3 regions of the Vibrio sp. 1402 genome follow, and region 3 is predicted to be linked to each of the others. Evidence: predicted binding sites of a transcription regulator. Region 3 holds the regulator's gene; each other region holds the start of a gene.
What was found. Region 3 encodes MetJ, which represses methionine synthesis genes. Its sites were predicted from a motif close to TTAGACNTNTANANGTCTAA; they were not measured.
Positions count from the first base shown of each region.

Region 1: a site for MetJ is predicted at 2,520-2,539, ahead of R7044_RS08075 (MetQ/NlpA family ABC transporter substrate-binding protein). Genes of this name have one in related genera too.
Region 2: a site for MetJ is predicted at 1,951-1,970, ahead of metN (methionine ABC transporter ATP-binding protein MetN). Genes of this name have one in related genera too.

Region 1 is NZ_JAWOWE010000003.1:362,669-366,919, forward strand. It holds gene R7044_RS08060 (lysophospholipid acyltransferase family protein) at 1-148, opposite strand, end outside; gene R7044_RS08065 (SIMPL domain-containing protein) at 382-1,101, shown strand; gene R7044_RS08070 (hypothetical protein) at 1,325-1,600, shown strand; gene R7044_RS08075 (MetQ/NlpA family ABC transporter substrate-binding protein) at 1,696-2,499, opposite strand; tRNA gene R7044_RS08080 (tRNA-Ile) at 2,749-2,824, opposite strand; gene rpoD (RNA polymerase sigma factor RpoD) at 2,980-4,251, opposite strand, start outside.
Region 2 is NZ_JAWOWE010000010.1:158,306-162,556, forward strand. It holds gene R7044_RS18065 (MetQ/NlpA family lipoprotein) at 1-89, opposite strand, end outside; gene R7044_RS18070 (methionine ABC transporter permease) at 122-799, opposite strand; gene metN (methionine ABC transporter ATP-binding protein MetN) at 789-1,823, opposite strand; gene gmhB (D-glycero-beta-D-manno-heptose 1,7-bisphosphate 7-phosphatase) at 2,165-2,716, shown strand; gene treR (trehalose operon repressor TreR) at 2,791-3,738, shown strand; gene treB (PTS trehalose transporter subunit IIBC) at 3,915-4,251, shown strand, end outside.
Region 3 is NZ_JAWOWE010000018.1:145-4,395, forward strand. It holds gene R7044_RS21760 ((2Fe-2S)-binding protein) at 259-447, shown strand; gene bfr (bacterioferritin) at 541-1,017, shown strand; gene R7044_RS21770 (malic enzyme-like NAD(P)-binding protein) at 1,224-2,501, shown strand; gene metJ (met regulon transcriptional regulator MetJ) at 2,614-2,934, opposite strand; gene R7044_RS21780 (O-succinylhomoserine (thiol)-lyase) at 3,160-4,251, shown strand, end outside.

The DNA of each region.
Region 1 (4,251 bases), on a different contig from region 3:
AGCGGAGAAAAGTTTTGGTATCGGCATTAACGGGGCGTTGAGCGTAGAACTTATCAAGCTGGTTTAAACCGGTTGCCCATTCAGCAACGTTTTCACCAATGCCAAACGGCGTTTTACGAGGGAGACGAAAAGGGGTTGAACTATCCATATTTACCTCAGCGTACAAGTTGCTGATTGGATAGTAGAAATTACAGATGACAGTTAAGAGGCAAAAGCATGAGCCTTTGGTGACAAACCAATGAAGCTTTATTGACTAAAGAAAACGGTATATCACTGTGCTATGAATCAAAACTCGCGTTATGTCTCCCTCTTAAAACAATAGATAGGCTATCTTATCTAGAACAAAGATTAAGCTAAGTTGATATTTATCAGGGGGAAATAATGGAACGAGTTTCCAATAAAGCAGCACTTTGGATTGGGCTAAGTTTGATACTTGGTCTTGGCATCCTTGGCTATTTTATGCAGCAGACGGCGGTGAAATACCGAGCCTATGAAAGAGTCGTGACAGTAAAAGGTTTGTCGGAGCGTGAGTATCCTGCTGATACGGTGATTTGGCCGATTCAATTTACTCTAGCGAGTAATGATATGGGAGCCATGTTTGATGAAATTGACCAGCAAACCCGTTTGATTTTGGACTTTCTAAGTGCCAAAGGGCTTCCTGAAACCAGCGTTTCCCTTTCTTCCCCAGCGGTCATTGACAGAAAAGCACAGCAATATGGGAGCGAGCAAGACATTGAGTATCGTTATTTGGCCTCGCGAACCGTTACGGTTTACAGCCAGAGTGTTGATGTTGTTCGAGCGGCAATCAATGAAATAGGTGAGCTAGGAAAACAAGGCGTTTTGCTTAACCAAGATCCTTATGCAAATCGTGTTGAGTACAGCTTTACTAAGCTGAATGATGTGAAGCCAGACATGATCGAAGAAGCGACTAAGAATGCGCGTGAAGTGGCTGAGAAATTTGCGAAAGACTCACAGAGTTCACTGGGTAAGATCAAACGTGCAACTCAAGGGCAGTTCTCGATTTATGACCGAGACAGCAACACGCCTTACATTAAGAAAGTACGAGTGGTATCGACGGTTCAATATTACTTATCTGATTAAAGTTGCGCTCATATAGTCAATAGTTGGTCGTTCCATCACCTTCTATTTGTAGAGGTATCTATGCTCTGTGATAGGGAAATCAGTCTTCGATGACGCTATATACAAGTACTTTTTTATAAAACTAAGTTCTTAACAGTGATGAGGTGAGTTTGATAATAATCAAGCTCACTTGTTTCTTATGAGCGTAAGTTAGTATGACTTATTGCTAGAAGGAATTAGTATCATGGCATACAAGCACTTTATTAGAGAACTACTGGGTTTAGCGATTGTTGTCTCTGTCGTCTTTGGCGTATTAGGCGTGATGTTAGAGCTCTTCGCACTGACGGCACTTTGGGAGCATCAGCAAACGATAGCCGATGTTTTCTTCCATGAATCTCTCTACTTCATCGTATTTTTAATCCCACCATACTTCCTCTGGAAGTTGATTAACCGTCCTGAATTGGTTTCTGCTGACCAAGCTTATTTGGCAATGAAGTTAGAGGCTGAAAGTCGACAATGAGTCGATTTAGTGAGTAATGAAAAGAAGAGGCTATGAGAAAACATTAGCCTCTTCTCTATCTGATTCGTGGGGTAAAATATTCGCTGCTTTATTGATTAAAAAGCTGCTTCGATTGTGCCTTTGAAAGTGCGATCGAGATAATCACGAATCGCTTGAGATTGATAAATAGAAACGAACTTTTTATACGCTTCATTATTTTTGTCTGCGTCACGAGTGGCGATGACCATGACTGCTAATGGGGCGTCTTTTGCTTCAAGATAGATACTTTGTTTCTTCGGATCTAAACCAGAAGACATTACGTAGTTCATTGTAATCGCAGCCGCGTCCACATCATCTAATGTTCTTGGTAGCTGAGCGGCATCTACCTCGACAAATTCAAATGATTTTGCGTTTTTTGTGATATCAGTTAGGGCGGCTTTATGGCCAACACCCTGTTTCAGCTCAATTAAACCTGCATCGGCGAGTAGCAACAGACCACGACCACCGTTGGTAGGGTCATTTGGAAGCGCTATACGTGCATTGTTTGGAAGCTCTTGCAGTGAGCGATACTTATTGGAATAAAGCCCCATACGCATAAGAATGGACTGACCAATTGATACTAATTGGGCGTTATGGCTACTGTTGAAGTTGTCTAAAAATGGCTGGTGCTGATAGCTGTTAATATCGATGCTACCGTCGCTAAGGGCGGCATTAGGTGTCACGTAGTCAGAAAACTCAATGACTTCGACATTCAAACCTTGCTTTGCTGCCTCCTTCGCTACCGCCTCGACTACTTGTGCATGTGGTCCAACTGTCGCGCCCACTTTAATGACAGAGTCATCTTTTTCTCCACAAGCGCTTAAGCCGACTACTGCCGTGAGAATCAAAGCTAGTTTCTTTAAGTGACCAATACTTTTCATTGTAGCTCCATTTTTTTGTTTTAGACGTCTATACGTCCATACTATCAGAAGTTGTCTGAGGGTCAATGGTTTAAATCACGAGCAGACATTTTGTTTCTATTGCTCGTATAGAGAGCCAGATAATAGTTAAAGAAGAGGGGAAGAGGAAAAGCTATTACGAGGTTAGTGACGAGTTACCGCAACTGTACCCAAAGATATAAGATACAAAAAAGGCGTAGTAGGTATTAACCTGCTACGCCTTTCGAAATATGGTGGCCCCTCGCAGACTTGAACTGCGGACCAATCGATTATGAGTCGACTGCTCTAACCACTGAGCTAAGGGGCCTTAATAGGACAACGATTATAGGGGAAGCGTTGCAAGGTGTCTAGATACCAACTAGGGCAATTGCGCTTAGTTTTTATCCACTTAGAACAGTAGATAATAAAAAAGGTGACCTAAAGTCACCTTTTTTGATTTCTAAAAGCTTATATGCGCTGCGATTATTCGTCTAGGAAGCTGCGCAGAGTCTCTGAGCGGCTTGGGTGACGAAGTTTACGTAGTGCTTTTGCTTCGATCTGACGGATACGTTCACGAGTAACGTCGAACTGCTTACCAACTTCTTCTAGAGTATGGTCAGTGTTCATGTCGATACCAAAGCGCATACGAAGTACTTTCGCTTCACGTGGCGTTAGACCTGCAAGCACGTCTTTTGTTGCCACTTTAAGGCTAGTTGCAGTTGCAGAATCTAGCGGAAGTTCTAGCGTTGTATCTTCGATAAAATCACCTAGATGCGAATCTTCGTCGTCACCGATTGGTGTCTCCATTGAGATAGGCTCTTTAGCGATTTTTAGTACTTTACGAATCTTGTCTTCTGGCATTTGCATGCGCTCTGCCAGTTCTTCCGGTAGTGGCTCACGACCCATCTCTTGCAACATTTGACGAGAAATACGGTTTAGCTTGTTGATCGTTTCGATCATGTGTACCGGGATACGAATCGTACGTGCTTGGTCCGCGATTGAACGAGTGATTGCCTGACGGATCCACCACGTTGCGTAAGTCGAGAACTTGTAACCACGACGATATTCGAACTTATCTACCGCTTTCATCAGACCGATGTTACCTTCTTGGATCAGATCCAAGAACTGTAGGCCACGGTTGGTGTATTTCTTCGCGATAGAAATTACAAGACGCAAGTTCGCTTCAACCATCTCTTTCTTCGCACGGCGAGCTTTTGCTTCACCGATAGACATACGACGGCTGATGTCTTTAATGTTCTGTACGTTTAGAGAAGTCTCTTCTTCAATCATTTTTAGCTTAGCGATTGAACGACGGATTTCTTCTTCGTTACGTTTGATCTTTTCAGCGTATGGCTTGTCTGAAGCAAGAACTTCATCCAGCCAAGCTTCACTTGATTCATTACCAGTGAACAGCGCGATGAATGATTTCTTCGGCATTTTGCCGTATTCAACCACTGACTTCATGATCAGACGCTCTTGTGTACGAACGCGATCCATAGCAGTACGCAGTTCATTCACTAGGTGATCAAACTGTTTAGGCGTTAGACGAAACTCGCGGAATACGTCTAGCATCATTTCATTAGCAACGGTTGCTTTCGGGCTGTTATAGCCGTACTCGTTGATTGCTAATTGAAGATTTTGATAGGTGCTGCGTAGTTGGTTGAATTTCTCTAGCGCTAATTCTGGATCGATACCTACATCTTCTTCAGAATCATCTGAATCGTCATCGCTATCTTCGTCGTCATCAACGTCTTC
Region 2 (4,251 bases), on a different contig from region 3:
ACGTCTACTTCTTTGTCGCCGCAACCCGCTAGAGCAAGAGCAGAGGCGGCCGTTGCTACAGTCAAAAGACCTTTAAGGCTAAATTTCATCTTTATCTCCTTATAATTTGTATTTTTGATGCTTATCTGTGGTCTACACGGCGCACCACTGCGTCGCCGATAGACTGAATAATCTGTACTAGAACAATCAACATCACGACAGTCACGGCCATGATAGTTACATCGTAGCGGTGGAAACCGTAACGAATGGCTACGTCGCCTAGGCCGCCGCCGCCTACCGTACCCGCCATAGCTGAGTAGCTAACGAGAGTGACCAAGGTAATCGTTACTGAGTTAACAATAGTCGGCATTGCTTCAGGTAGTAGAACTTTTGTGATGATCTGTGTTGGAGTCGCCCCCATTGACTGCGCTGCTTCCACCAAGCCTGTCGGTACTTCTAATAAAGCGCCTTCAATAAGACGAGCGACAAAAGGAATGGCGCCAATAGTCAGTGGGACGATTGCTGCGGTTGTACCGATAAAGGTTCCAACCAGCATTTTTGTCACTGGAATAATCGCAACCATCAGTACGAGGAATGGCACTGAGCGACCAATGTTAACGATAGCGCCTAAGCCGCTATTTAGTTTGGTGTTTTCAAGTAGGCCGCCTTTCTTAGTAATATGGAGGATTACGCCTAATGGAATACCCACAGCAAAGCCGACTAATCCGGCAACCGCAACCATGTAAAGCGTTTCCCACGTTGCACCTAAAAGTAGTTTGCTGTTTAAACTCAGCCATTCAGAAATCGTATTAAAGGACATAACCAAGTACCTCTACTTTTACGTTGTGCTTACGCAGGTATTCAAGAGCTGCGTTGTCATCTTCTTCGTTACCAAATAGCTCTGCGACCATCATGCCGAATTTCACGCCACCAGCGTAATCAAGGTCGGAACTCAAAATACTCACATCAATATTGTATTTACGAGAAATTTGCGACATTAACGGTGCATCGACGGTTGCGCCAGTAAACTCTAAGCGAACCAACGGGTAGCTGCCATCAACACGCTCTGCTTGCAGACGTGCTTGGTAATCTTCAGGAATGGAAAGATCCAGCGTTGAGCGAATGAATTGGTGCGCTAGCTCTGTCTTAGGGTGCGCAAAAATATCGCCAACGGTGCCTTTTTCCACCAGCTCACCACCACCAATGATTGCTACTTCGTGACAGATACTTTTTACGACTTCCATTTCGTGAGTGATAAGTAAAATCGTGATGTTGAGTTTGCGGTTGATCTCTTTCAATAACTCAAGGATAGATTGAGTTGTTGCCGGATCTAGTGCGCTAGTGGCCTCATCACAAAGCAGCACGCTAGGATCGGATGCCAATGCACGAGCAATTGCCACACGCTGTTTTTGTCCGCCACTTAAGTTAGATGGGTAGCTCTCGTGTTTGTCGGCTAAGCCTACAAGCTTTAGCAACTCAGTTACTTTTGTTGTGACTTGCGATTTGTCTTTACCTGCCAGTTCTAGGGGTAATGCCACATTATCAAACACAGTACGAGACGAAAGCAGGTTAAAGTGCTGGAAGATCATACCAATGTTACGGCGTGTTTCGACTAGTTGTTTTTTGCTGAGTTTGGTTAGATCTACACCATCAACGATGATGGAACCAGAGGTCGGCGCTTCTAACATGTTGACACAGCGGATCAGCGTACTTTTACCAGCACCTGATGAACCGATAACACCAAAGATAGTGCCTTTGTCGATGTGTAGGTTAATGTCTTTCAGGGCAAGGATTTCCTTACTGCCTTGGTAGAACACTTTATTGACGTTTTTTATTTCTATCATGTTTCAACCTGCCCAAAGATACGGGGAACTTCGCTGTCAAAAACGGCCTTTGACAGAACTTAATGTTGAGCTTTATCTCAATTTTCAGTTGATGCTATGGGTTAAGCAGAATGAAGTCAATAGATATTTTTACGTCTAGACGTCTAAATGTATGGGTGTTCTGTTTTGAAACCAAGATGTATAGATAACAAGCAGGAGGTAGACGGCGGGGCACCCTCAGATTTACCGATTCTTGCCCAACAAATCAACCGTTTTGTCGAGGCCTAGAATGAATTAGATAGTGTTGAAGTTTATAAGGTATGTAATAATCTGATTAAACCGAGTTAATAGAGAAATACGTTTTGGCAAAACCTGCTGTTTTTATCGATCGTGATGGCGTGATAAACGTTGACCACGGCTACGTTCATGACGAACACGATTTTGAGTACATTGATGGTGTATTTGAAGCGACGAAAGCGCTAAAAGATAAAGGCTACCTTCTAGTGTTAGTGACGAATCAATCGGGCATCGCACGCGGTAAATTCAGTGAAGACCGTTTCTTGTCTCTGACTCAATGGATGGATTGGAACTTTGCTGATAATGGTGTTGAGTTCGATGGTATCTATTACTGTCCACATCATCCAGAACATGGCATTGGCGAGTACAAGCAAGATTGTGAGTGCCGTAAGCCAAAACCAGGCATGTTCATTTCTGCGCGTGACTTCTTGAAGATCGACATGGAGAAATCTGTGATGATCGGCGATAAAGCTGAAGACATGATGGCAGCAGAAGCGGCAGGCGTTGGCACTAAGATTTTGGTTCGCACTGGTAAGCCAGTAACGGAACAGGGCGAAGCCATTGCAACGGTAGTATTAGATAGCATTGCAGATGTGCCTGCGTACTTAAACAAGTAATCTTCATTACTGACTGAGATAAGGGAAGCCACTGCTTCCCTTTTGTTTGATTCCTTCTTTTAGTCTGAACACTTATGAGCAAAAAACTCACCATTCTTGATATCGCGAAATTGGCTGGCGTGGGCAAATCGACGGTCAGCCGTGTGCTTACCAATGATCCCAAGGTAAAACCGCAAACGCGTGAGAAGGTAGAGCAAATCATTCGTGAATCAGGCTACGTCCCATCAAAGTCGGCGCAGTCGATGCGTGGTGGCAGCCAAAAAGTTATTGGGGTTATCATCTCCCGTTTAGATTCACCATCAGAAAATCGCGCCGTTGGTACAATGCTCAATGCTTTGTATTCCGCTGGTTATGATGCGGTGATCATGGAGAGCCAATTCGATCGCGATAAAACCAATGAACATTTGGATGTGCTTAAACGTCGCAACGTCGATGGGGTGATCGTGTTTGGCTTTACTGGATGTGATGAGCGAGCATTGGCGGAGTGGGGGAATCGTATCGTCGTGATCGCGATGGACACGCAAATGGTTTCCTCGATCAACTACGATAACCAAGGTGTGATAGACATGGCTTTGTCTCACCTTGAGCAGCAATCTTTATCTCGCATTGCTTATATTGGTGTTGATCCTGAAGACAAAACCACTGGCTTAGCTCGTCTAAATGCTTATAAAGCTTGGTGTCAACGCAAGCAAATTACACCTTGTTTCCAAACGGGTAAGTTGAGCCATGAAAGTGCTTATCAGTTGGTAGACAAAGTCCTTCAATCTGATACTCAGGCCATCGTGTGCGCCAGTGACACTATCGCGTTGGGCGTGATTAAGCGTCTTCAAGAGTTAGGACGTGAAGACGTGGTTGTGACAGGTGTTGGTGGTAATGAATTGCTCTCTTTCCTTTTCCCTAAAGTATTTAGTGTCGACCCAGGTTACACCCTTGCAGGTGAGAAGTCCGCTAACATGCTGATCAATCAATTAAATGGCGATGAGGAAGTGGTTCACTTTACTCAACAGCCTATCGTTTATTGACCCACACTAAAACGATCTGCTCTAAAATTATACTGTGATCACTCTCAATTAATGGGACTGTTCCCATTTTGTTTTTTGCCTTCGGATGGCAATATTAAAATTAAGAAATGGGAATGTTCCCATTTATAAAAACAAAATGATGAATCGAATGTATCCAATACAGGGTGGACAAAGTTATGAGTAAGATTGCGCGTAAAGACGTGGAGCGTCTTATTGAGCTGGTCGGGGGGCCGGACAATATTGCCAGTGTAAGTCACTGTTTAACTCGCTTGCGTTTTGTTCTAAATGATACGGACAAAGCAGATACGAAACAGTTAGAAGCATTACCGATGGTGAAGGGCTGTTTTACCAACGCAGGCCAGTTCCAAGTGGTTATCGGTACTGAAGTGGATGAAGTTTACAAGGTACTGATCGGACTGACGGGTAAAAGTGAAGCCAGCAAAGACGAAGCGAAGAACGCTGCTCGTCAAAACATGAATATCGTTGAGCGTGGTATTTCCCACCTTGCAGAAA
Region 3 (4,251 bases):
CTTCCCTTTTTCATTTCTAGATTACATTTAGTTATAAGTGTTGAAATAAAAGACGTCACTTTTTCGATTTAAAAACAGAGTTTTACCGGCTTTGTTTCTTAACGCTTTTACTCACCCCTCTTAACCCTTTGATCTTTTCCTGCAGCGGTAAAATCGTTATAACCAAATATTCTGAGCGGACACCATAATGCGACTGGTAACAAGAACTATTCTTGTTTATATTGTTTGTCACAGATTAGTTTTATAGGTTTTTTGAGTATGTACGTTTGTCTTTGCCATGGTGTCTCCGACAAAAAAATTAGGAAGTTGGCGATAGATGAAGGCGTAACAGATATTAAAGGAATCAAAAAGTGCACGGCATTGGGCAGCCAATGTGGTAAGTGCATCAGACAGGCCAAGGAAATTTTAGCGGAAACTAGTTACACGGAATTTAAACAAGCCAGCTAATTGCTGTAAGTATGCAGTAATTATTTGCCTTACATTTTGACACCTTCTCATTTGCTTCTACATTTAAATGAAGCCAAAGAGGAGGGTTTTGTCATGAAAGGCGATCCAATCATCATTCAACATCTCAATAAAGTGCTCGGTAACGAGCTCGTCGCTATTAATCAGTATTTTCTTCACGCCCGAATGTATAAAGACTGGGGCTTAAAGCACCTAGCAGACAAGGAATATCACGAATCTATCGATGAGATGAAGCATGCCGATCATCTAATTGAGCGTATTTTGTTCCTTGAAGGCCTACCGAACCTACAAGATTTAGGTAAGTTGATGATTGGTGAAGATACCAAGGAAATGCTCGAGTGTGACTTAAAGCTTGAAATGGCGGCTATTCCAGATTTAAAAGATGCGATTGCCTACGCTGAAGACATTCGAGATTATGTGTCTCGAGATCTCTTCCAAGATATTCTTGAAGATGAAGAAGAACATGTTGATTGGCTAGAGACGCAACTTGGCTTGATTGAAATGTCTGGTATTGAGAATTATCTCCAAGCGCAATACGTGGACGAAGAGTAACGATACTTTCTAAGTTTGCATACTCCAATAATAGTAAGAAGAAAGAGCACCTGACTCGAAAATCGGGTGCTTAACCCCGTTATCTGGTCTAATCTCTTTTATTATCGGCTTTTTAAGGATATTGCTCGCAATCTTGCCTATGAAGTTTGATTTCTATCCGATAGAATTTATGCCCCCTTACCTAAAAATAAAAAAGAGAAACGTCCATGTCTGAAGACAACCACCAAGCAGCCACTCCAGAAGAAGAACATCGCCAAAAAGCATTGGATTACCATGCTTATCCAACTCCAGGAAAGATTGCTGTCGAACTGACAAAGCCTGCGGAAACGGCGGGTGATCTTGCCCTTGCATATAGCCCTGGTGTTGCAGAGCCAGTGCGTGAAATCGCACAAAACCCGGATAACGTGTACAAGTACACTGCAAAAGGGAACATGGTTGCTGTTATTTCTAACGGTACCGCTATTCTAGGTCTAGGTAACCTAGGTCCACTTGCATCTAAGCCAGTGATGGAAGGTAAAGCGTTACTGTTTAAGCGTTTTGCAGGTCTTGACTCTATTGATATTGAAGTTAAGCACCGCACGATCGATGAATTTGTTGATACTGTTGCGAGCATTGCAGACACTTTTGGCGGTATCAACCTTGAAGATATTAAAGCACCAGACTGTTTTGAGATTGAAAAGCGTCTGATTGAACGTTGTGATGTACCAGTATTCCACGATGATCAACATGGTACTGCTATTGTAACGGCAGCGGGTATGCTGAATGCAATCGAACTTCAAGGTAAGAAACTTGAAGATTCAACAATTGTTTGTCTTGGCGCTGGCGCTGCCGCTGTAGCGTGTATGGAGCTTCTGATCAAATGCGGCGCAATGCGCGAAAAAATCTACATGCTAGATCGCAAAGGTGTGATTCACACTCGTCGTGATGATCTTAATGAATATAAGCAGCTATTTGCGAACAATACAGATAAGCGCACACTAGAAGACGTGATTGAAGGTGCAGATCTGTTCCTAGGTGTATCTGGTCCAAACCTATTGCCAGCGGAAGCGTTGAAGTTGATGGCAGATAAGCCAATCGTATTCGCATGTTCTAACCCGGATCCTGAAATCAAGCCGGAACTTGCTCACGCAGTTCGTGATGACTTGATCATGGGTACTGGCCGTAGTGATTATCCTAACCAAGTTAACAACGTATTGTGTTTCCCATTCATTTTCCGCGGTGCTCTTGATGTGCGTGCAAGTGAAATCAATGATGAAATGAAACTTGCAGCCGTTGAGGCGATTCGTGAGCTAGCAAAAGAGCCTGTACCTGAAGCCGTATTGAAGGCTGCAGGTGTTGATAAGCTAGAGTTTGGTGCGGACTATATTATTCCAAAACCAATGGATTCACGTTTGCTACCACGTGTTGCAAAAGCGGTTGCTCAGGCGGCGGTTAATTCAGGTGTAGCTCGTATCGAGATGCCTGAAAACTACATGGCAGAGTAATATATCTTTCAGATGTGATACACAAAAATGGGACGCTATTGCGTCCCATTTTTTATGTCATTCATTTGGCTCGAGGCAAGAGTTATTACCTGAAACCTCTTATCAGGCTTTTTTATTCTTCGTCGAATGACTCAAATTCGATGCCCATTTCCGTCATCAGCGCTTTTACTTCTGTTGGAATATCATCAGGACGGTCTTTACGAAGGTCTTCATCTGTCGGAAGTGGCTGACCTGTGTACGCGTGCAAAAATGCCTCGCATAGCAATTCACTATTGGTTGCATGGCGTAAGTTATTGATCTGACGGCGAGTACGCTCATCAGTTAGCACCTTTAAAACTTTTAGCGGGATAGAGACGGTAATTTTTTTTACTTGTTCGCTTTTTTTGCCGTGCTCTGCATATGGGCTAATGTATTCGCCATTCCAGTCAGCCATTGCACACCTTCATTTATGTAATCGGTTAAAAATAATTTAGGTGCTGATTTTAGCTGCATTTACCGCCATAAGCAAAGACATATAGACGTCTAGAAGTGTTGACGTCTCATTTTTTGACGAGTAAAGTGAACATAACAGCAAAGGAAGCGTGTTGATCACTTTATGTTACTCATTAGATATAGCGCATTCCTATTTAGAAGTCATTACCCGTGAAAGGATACACCCATGAGCACTCGCAAACCTGCGACCATTGCAGTACGCACTGGTATTGAATCAGACAGCCAATATCATGCTGTCGTTCCACCTATTTATCTTTCCACTAACTATGGTTTTCCTGCTTTTGGTGAAGTGCCCAAGTATGATTACACACGATCTGGTAATCCAAACCGCGGACTGTTGGAAAGTGCGCTATCTGAACTCGAGTCTGGAAAAGGAGCGGTTGTTACTAACTGCGGTACGTCGGCATTAAATTTATGGGTTTCCGCTTTTCTCGGCCCAGATGATCTCATTATTGCTCCTCACGATTGTTATGGTGGTACCTATCGTCTTTTTAATACCCGAGCTAACAAAGGCGATTTTAAGGTTCAGTTTGTCGATCAATCAGACGAACAGGCTTTAGATGCTGCATTGGCACAAAAACCAAAACTCATTTTGCTAGAAACTCCGTCAAACCCTCTGGTTCGCGTAGTGGATATTGCAGCTACTTGTGAAAAAGCGAAACAAATCGGCGCGTTAGTTGCGGTGGACAATACCTTTTTGACACCCGTGTACCAAAAACCTTTAGAGCTAGGTGCGGATTTTGTTATCCACTCCACAACAAAGTACATCAACGGTCATTCGGACGTAATTGGTGGGGTAATCATCACCAACACAGAAGCGCATGCAGAAGAGCTTGCATGGTGGGGTAATTGTATTGGTGCAACGGGCACACCTTTCGATAGTTACATGACACTGCGAGGTATTCGTACGCTTGCTGCTCGTATGAGAGTACATGAAGAGAGCTCACAGCAGGTACTAGCTTACCTACAGAAACAAGCGTTAGTTAAAACTATCTATCATCCAAGCCTGCCGGAACATCCAGGTCACGACATTGCTAAAAAGCAGCAAACGGGCTTTGGCTCTATGTTGAGTTTTGAGTTTGCTGGTTCGTTTGAGCAGTTAAAGGTGTTTGTGAAAGAGCTCCAACTGTTTTCATTAGCAGAGTCATTAGGTGGTGTAGAAAGTTTGATTTGCCACCCAGCATCCATGACGCACCGTGCAATGGGTGAGGAGGCGCTGGCGGAGGCTGGGGTCTCTCATCAACTATTGCGTTTGTCT